DNA from 3 places in the Arthrobacter humicola genome. Region 2 is predicted to be linked to each of the others. Evidence: riboswitches for the same ligand, from Rfam matches in the RefSeq annotation. Region 2 holds a riboswitch; each other region holds the start of a gene.
What was found. A riboswitch is a leader RNA that binds a small molecule or an ion and turns the genes downstream of it on or off. The one in region 2 is predicted to bind thiamine pyrophosphate.

Region 1: it holds a riboswitch for thiamine pyrophosphate, as region 2 does, so the genes downstream of both, ABD243_RS00235 (ECF transporter S component) here and thiO (glycine oxidase ThiO) in region 2, are expected to answer to the same signal.
Region 3: it holds a riboswitch for thiamine pyrophosphate, as region 2 does, so the genes downstream of both, ABD243_RS12670 (bifunctional hydroxymethylpyrimidine kinase/phosphomethylpyrimidine kinase) here and thiO (glycine oxidase ThiO) in region 2, are expected to answer to the same signal.

The regions. Positions count from the first base shown of each region.
Region 1 is NZ_BAAAQB010000001.1:54,983-57,240, forward strand. It holds gene ABD243_RS00230 (heme-degrading domain-containing protein) at 1-362, opposite strand, end outside; TPP riboswitch at 548-691, shown strand; gene ABD243_RS00235 (ECF transporter S component) at 758-1,405, shown strand; gene ABD243_RS00240 (ABC transporter ATP-binding protein) at 1,461-2,258, shown strand, end outside.
Region 2 is NZ_BAAAQB010000038.1:27,456-29,713, reverse strand. It holds gene thiO (glycine oxidase ThiO) at 1-1,302, opposite strand, end outside; TPP riboswitch at 1,296-1,416, opposite strand; gene thiE (thiamine phosphate synthase) at 1,443-2,150, shown strand; gene ABD243_RS14830 (ferritin-like fold-containing protein) at 2,187-2,258, opposite strand, start outside.
Region 3 is NZ_BAAAQB010000035.1:46,733-48,990, reverse strand. It holds gene ABD243_RS12675 (Rne/Rng family ribonuclease) at 1-831, shown strand, start outside; TPP riboswitch at 977-1,074, shown strand; gene ABD243_RS12670 (bifunctional hydroxymethylpyrimidine kinase/phosphomethylpyrimidine kinase) at 1,096-2,258, shown strand, end outside.

The DNA of each region.
Region 1 (2,258 bases), on a different contig from region 2:
CCGGCAGCGCGGGCCCGGAGGCCCACCAGCAGGGACGGGACCTCGTAGCGCTGGGCCGTGCGCTTCTTGGCGTTGATCCAGCGTTCGTTGTCCGGAGTGGCGCCGTCCAGCGCCGCGTGGAAGAGCACCTGCTCGCCCTTGGTGATGTCGACGGCGATGGGCAGCGAGCGTTGCCTGCCCAGTTCGACCAGGAGCAGCCCGAGGTCCAGGGCATCGTCCTTGCTGAACGATGCGAACTGGAGCGCATCCATTTCGGCCAGCACGCCGCCAATGAGCGCCGCCAGGGAACCGTGCGGTTGCGGCTCGCTCGAGTCCGGGTCGTACTCGGAGGAGGGATCTGGCGTGGCCGGTGTGTGCGTCAAAATGGTCCAGCTTTCCGTGGGCGACAAGGCCGCCCGCTCGCGGGTCCGGGGGCCGACACGTCGACTCTACCAAGCGGCTCTTCCCGGCCGCGGGGAGCGCCTGGGGCAGGCCGCGGATTGTGACAGCACTCCACTGATAACCCGGGCCGTTCGGGTGTAAACTGAGCCAGCCCACAAGGGCGAAATAATTACGACAGGGGAGCGCCGCCGTCGGGCATCGCCGGAATAGTCCGGGGAAACCAGTGGTGGGCGCTGAGAGTGCGGACAGCCGCAGACCCTCGAACCTGATCCGGTTAGTACCGGCGCAAGGGAGTCGAGTTCTCAGGGTGCGCGGAGGGCGGCGGAAGCCGAGGCCGGCCGGAGCACCCTCCCCTCCTGTTCCTCAGGAGGACGACATGACAGATATTTCAGCACAGCATGGTTCCAGCAGCCGTTCATCGGCCCGGCGCACCTACAACTGGCGTGTGGTGGACATTGTGGTTGCCGCCTTGATCGCCGTCGCCGGGGGCGTCATCTTCTGGGCCTGGGATCAGGGCGCGAACCTGATTTCCACCCCGGTCAACGCGATCTACCCGCCGCTCAGCGGACTCTACGCCGGCGGATGGATGATCCCGGCAGTGCTCGGCATGCTCATCATCCGCAAGCCTGGGGCAGCCCTCTTCTGCGAGACGGTGGCGGCCACGGGCGAGCTGATCATGGGCTCGCAGTACGGCACCACGGTCCTGATCTCCGGAGTGCTGCAGGGCCTCGGCGCGGAACTGGTGTTCGCGGCCTTCCTCTACAAGAAGTTCAACCTCCCGGTGTCCCTCCTGGCCGGAGCCGGCGCGGGCCTCTTCTGCGGCCTGAACGACTCCTTCCTGCCGTGGGGCTGGAACATTGCCTACGAAGCCGGCGACAAGCTCGCCTACATCGTCTTCACCACCATCTCCGGCGCCGTGATTGCCGGCGGACTGTCCTGGCTCGCCACCCGCGGCCTGGCCAAGACCGGCGTGCTGGGCTCCTTTGCCTCCCGCAAGGCCGCCACGGAGCCTGTCTTCTCCTGAACCACGTTCCTGCACCCACTCCGGAACGGCCCTCTTGGAATTGCACAGGCGACTCATGACATCTTCACCAGGCGTACGCCCGGCCGCCGTCACAGCCCGCGGCTGGGGCTGGCGGCACGCCGGAAGGCTCCGGCCTGCGGTCAGCGGACTTGACCTGGACATCCGGCCGGGGGAGCGCGTGCTCCTGCTGGGCCCGTCCGGCGCCGGCAAATCGACGCTGCTCCACGCCCTAGCGGGTGTGCTCGGGGACAGCACGGCGGGGGAAGCCGGCGACGCCGAAGAATCCGACGAGTCCGGCAGCCTGCTGATCGATGGCGCTGTGCCCCGGGCGCAGCGCGGCCGCGCCGGGCTCGTGCAGCAGGACCCGGAAACCCAGGTGGTGCTATCGCGCCTCGGCGACGACGTCGCCTTCGGCGCCGAAAACCTCTCTGTCCCGGCCGGGGAGATCTGGCCGCGGGTCCGCGAGGCGCTCGACGACGTCGGGCTGGGCTGGCTGCCGCTGGACCACCCGACGTCGGCGCTGTCCGGCGGCCAAAAGCAGCGCCTGGCGCTCGCCGGGATCCTCGCGATGCGGCCGGGGTTGCTGCTGCTCGACGAGCCCACCGCCAACCTGGATCCCGCCGGCGTCCTGGAAGTCCGCGATGCCGTTGGCCGCTGCCTGGACAAGACCGGCGCCACCCTGGTGGTGGTGGAGCACCGTGTGGCTGTCTGGAAGGACCTCGTGGACCGGATCGTGGTGCTGCAGCCCGGGTCCGCCACGGACTCCGCGGTCCTGATTGACGGGCCGCCGGACCAGGTCCTGGCCGAGGCGCGGGACATGCTCATCGGTGCGGGCGTCTGGGTGCCCGGCTAC
Region 2 (2,258 bases):
GGGGCGGAACCCGGCCCAGCGCGGGTCCGGCATACCGTCCATGAGTTGACGACAGACGACGGCGGCTGCCGGGGTCAGCAGGACACCGTGCCGGAAGAATCCCGTGGCGATGATGAGGCCCGGGACGTCCCCGCCTTCCGGGCGCGAGACGCGCCCCAGCATCGGGGCGTTGTCCGGTGTGCCGGGGCGGCCGCGCGCCGTGGCTTCGAGTAGTTCCAGCTCGGCTACAGCGGGCACCAGCTGCTGAGCGTCTCGGAGCAGCTGGTAGACGCCGCCGGCGGAAACAGCGTGCGGATCCGACGGGCCGTCTTCGCGCTGGGTGGCGCCGATCACCACAGTGCCGTCCTGCCGCGGGACGATATACACCGGCACCCCGCGCACCATGCCACGCACGGTGGCCGTAAGCAGTGGTTGCAGGTGCGCGGGCACGCGAAGCCGAAGGATGTCGCCGTAGACCGGCCGCAGCGGGAGTTTCAGTCCAGCGGGCAGCCCGTCAAGGTCGGGGGCGCCGAGCCCGTTGGCGACCACGGTTTCCGCGGCCCGCACGGAACCGCCGCCCGCGAGCCGGACACCGGCGACGCGTCCGTCCTCCCACAGCAGCCCCGCCGCGCGCCGACGGACGAATCTGCAGCGGCCCTCCGCGTCGAGCAGCCTGGTAAGCCGGGCAATCAGCATGCGGGGGTCCACCTGGTGGTCGGCCGGGATATCGAATGCGCACGAGATACCGGGGCTGAGCAAAGGTTCCCGGCTGCGGGCCTCGCGCACGGTCAGGGGCTCCACGGTGAGGCCGGAGTCCTGCTGGACTTCCCTCAGGTCCGCGAGCGCGCGCCGGTCCGCCGCGTCGGCACCGACGGCGAGGGTCGGCGTCGTCAGGTAGCCGGTACTGGACCCTGCCCGGGATCCCGGGCCGCTGGCGGCACTGGCATCGGCGTCGATCCCGGCACCGGCATCGATCCCGGCCACGAAGGCGGGCCACAGCCGGGAGGACTCGAGCATCAGTTCCAGGAGCTGTTCTTCCTGATAGTGCAGTTCGCTGACGGGGGCCAGCATTCCGGCGGCGGCCCAGCTGGCCCCGCTGCCGGGCGCGTCATCGATCAACACCACGGACCGGCCCGCACGGCTGGCCTCGAACGCGATGCCGTGGCCGATCACCCCGCCGCCGATCACCGCAACGTCAACAGCGACGTCCTGTGCGGATGTGTCCTGTGCGGTGAGGTCCTCTGCGGAACCGGGGCCCGTGTCACAAACCCGGTAGGCGGCGTCATCTGCGGCTTCGGCTTCACGGCTGGTTCTTGTGCCCATAAAAAATTCCTTCCCTACGCCGGTACTAGCCGGATCAGGTCAAGCGGTCGGCTCTGACGCCCTCTCAGCCGTGCAGCGATGACGTGGCCGCTGCGGGCTCCCGCGGTATGCGCCCAGTTTAGAGGAACTAGGCTGGTGTCATGAGCCAGGACTCCCTCCACACCACCGCCCGCCTCTACTTGTGCACCGACGCCCGGCAGGACCGCGGCGACTTCGAGGACTTTGTGGACGCCGCATTCGCCGGCGGGGTGGACATCATCCAGCTGCGCGACAAGTCGCTTGAGGCGGCCGAGGAACTGGAGCTCCTGGAGGTCCTGCACACCGCAGCGCAGCGGCACGGACGGCTCTGGGCCGTCAATGACCGGGCGGACATCGCCTCTTTGTCCGGGGCTCCGGTGTTCCACATCGGGCAGAAGGATATTTCGCTCGACGCCGCCCGCGGCCTCCTCGGCAAGAAAACCATAGTCGGATTGTCCACCCACAGCCCGGAGCAGGTGGACGCTGCCATTGCGTCCTCCCCCGGCCGCAAGGGACTCGACTACTTCTGTGTGGGACCCGTGTGGGCCACTCCCACCAAGCCTGGACGCGCCGCCGTCGGCCTCGACCTGGTGCGTTACGCCGCCGAGGCGACCGGCCGGGCGGATGGGGAGGGAACCGGCACGGTCGACGGCCGGGTCGAAAGCTTGTTGCCGTGGTTCGCGATCGGCGGCATCGACCTCGGCAATGTTGAGCAGGTAGTCGACGCCGGTGCCCGCCGGATCGTCGTGGTCCGGGCAATCACCGACGCCGATGATCCGGCCCACGCAGCCGGCGCACTGCTGGCGGCGCTGGATGCCGCCGATTCCTGAACAGGTTCCGTTCGGGTTTCCGCCCCGGCGGCGGAGCTACCCCGCCAGTCCCAGCGCGGCCATCCGGCGCGAGTGGTTTGTGGCGAGTTCGGCCGTCAGCGCCCTGAC
Region 3 (2,258 bases), on a different contig from region 2:
GAAGCCTGCGCGGGCCGCGGCATCGTCACCCACGACGAACCAGTCGAGCACCGCCGGGCCAACACGGTCGCTGCCGAGCACTACGTCCCGCGCGCCGAGGCCCAGCCTGCCGCCCGCACCGAACGCAAGAGCCGTCGCCGCGGCCGGGGCCAGGGCCCGGAGTCCGCACCGGCCGCCGTCCACGCCGAGCCCACCGAGGCCGAGCGCCATGCCAAGGCTGAAGCCACCCGTGCCGCGCTGGCGAACATCGCCGCCGCGGCCCACGCCGCGCACCTGCACGACGGGGAAGCGGCTGCAGCCAGCGACGCCGGGGCCCGCCAGGCCGCCGTCGACGCCGTCACGAAGCTCGCCGCCACGGAAGAGGCAGCCGGCCGTCCCGCGGCTGTGCTGACGTTCGGCGGTGAGCAGGTGGCCCTGCCGTTCGTCGAGCACGCCGAGGGCACACCGGAGCCGTCCCTGACCCTGGACCTGCTGACCGAGGCCTTCGCCAACCTGGGCGAAGCTGAGGCCCAGGCCGGCAAGCAGGCGGCCGCCCAGACCCAGCACGAGACTCAGGCCACGGCCGCATCCGAGCCGGCGCGCGTCGAGGCGCCGGCTTCACGGACAGCGGAGACCACGACGACGCGCGGCCGCCGCGGGCGCCGCAACCGGAGCGCCAGCCGCGCCCAGGGTGCAGCCAACGAGACCTCCGTGGAGCACCGCGAGGCAACACGGCCGGCCGCGGCCGGCTCGGTTCACGAGGCCAAGGCTCCCGCCGCGGCCAGGCCGGCCATCCCGGCCGGCAACGAGCCGATCATCCTCGGGGTCGGCGTGCCGGCATCGGAGCTGTAGTCCTCCACGGCTGATCCCTTCCGCCACCGGTCGGGCTGTTGTGTGGATTGCGGGTTCGGGCCGGAGCGGGCGTAACAATACGTCCGCTCCGGCCCGGGCCCGCTTCTCCGTTAACAAGCCAGCGCCGGGACAGCGGCTAGGCTTGACCACTGACACGGGGTGCCGCGCATCGGGCCGGCTGAGATCCAGACCCGTTGAACCTGTCCGGTTAGCACCGGCGAAGGGATGTCTGACTTGTCCGCAACAGTGAATCCGTCTGAATTTCTGCCCGACGCTTTTCTGCCTCCCAATTTTCTGCCCTCCGCGCCGTCTGCGCCGCTGCGCATTCCCCGGGTGCTGGCCATCGCCGGTTCGGACCCGTCCGGCGGCGCAGGGATCCAGGCGGACTTGAAGAGCATCGCGGCGAACGGCGGCTACGGCATGGCCGCCATCACGGCCCTGACGGCGCAAAACACCCAGGGCGTGCGCGCCGTCCACGTTCCTCCGGCAGAGTTCCTCACGGCGCAGCTGGACGCCATCAGCGACGACATCGGCATCGACGCCGTGAAAATCGGCATGCTCGGTGACGCCGCGGTAATCGACGCCGTCCGGACCTGGCTGGAAAAGGTGCGACCCGCCGTCGTGGTCCTGGACCCGGTAATGGTGGCCACCAGCGGCGACCGGCTCCTGAAGGAATCCGCCGAGGCCGCACTGCAAGCCCTCCTGCCGCTGGCGGACCTCATCACGCCGAATCTTGCCGAGCTGGCCATCCTGCTTAAGGAACCCGTCGCGGCAGACTGGGTGGAAGCCCTGGAGCAGGGCAAGCGCCTGGCCGCCCTGAGCGGCACCACCGTCCTGGTCAAGGGCGGACACCTCCCCGGCGGGGATGGTGCCGGGGACGGCTGCCCGGATGCGCTGGTCAACACCGTAGGGCTGCTGGGGCAGGAGACCGTGGTGGTGCCGGGGGAGCGGATCGTCACCCGCAACAGCCACGGCACCGGCTGCTCCCTGTCCTCGGCCATGGCCACGGTGCAGGCGCGGGTGGGGAACTGGGAAGCCGCACTGCGGGAGGTCAAGCCGTGGCTGCTGGGTGCGCTCCGCGAAGCCTCGGCCCTGGACGTCGGCACCGGCAACGGCCCGGTCCATCACTTCCATCACGTGCAGGACCGCACGAGCTCTCAGCACAGCCAGCACAGCCAGGGGCCGGCGGAGACCCCCGCGGAGGGCGAGTTCGCCGCGGCTCTGCGCGATGGCGCCGCGGCCGATCTCGACGCCATCTATGCCCTGGACTTCATCCGCGGACTCGCCGACGGCACCCTGCCCGAGCACGAGTTCGCCTACTACCTGGCCCAGGACGCCATTTACCTCAACGGCTACTCCCGGGTCCTGGCCCGCGCCGCCGCCGTCGCCCCCACCGAGGCCGAACAACTGTTCTGGGCCCGCTCGGC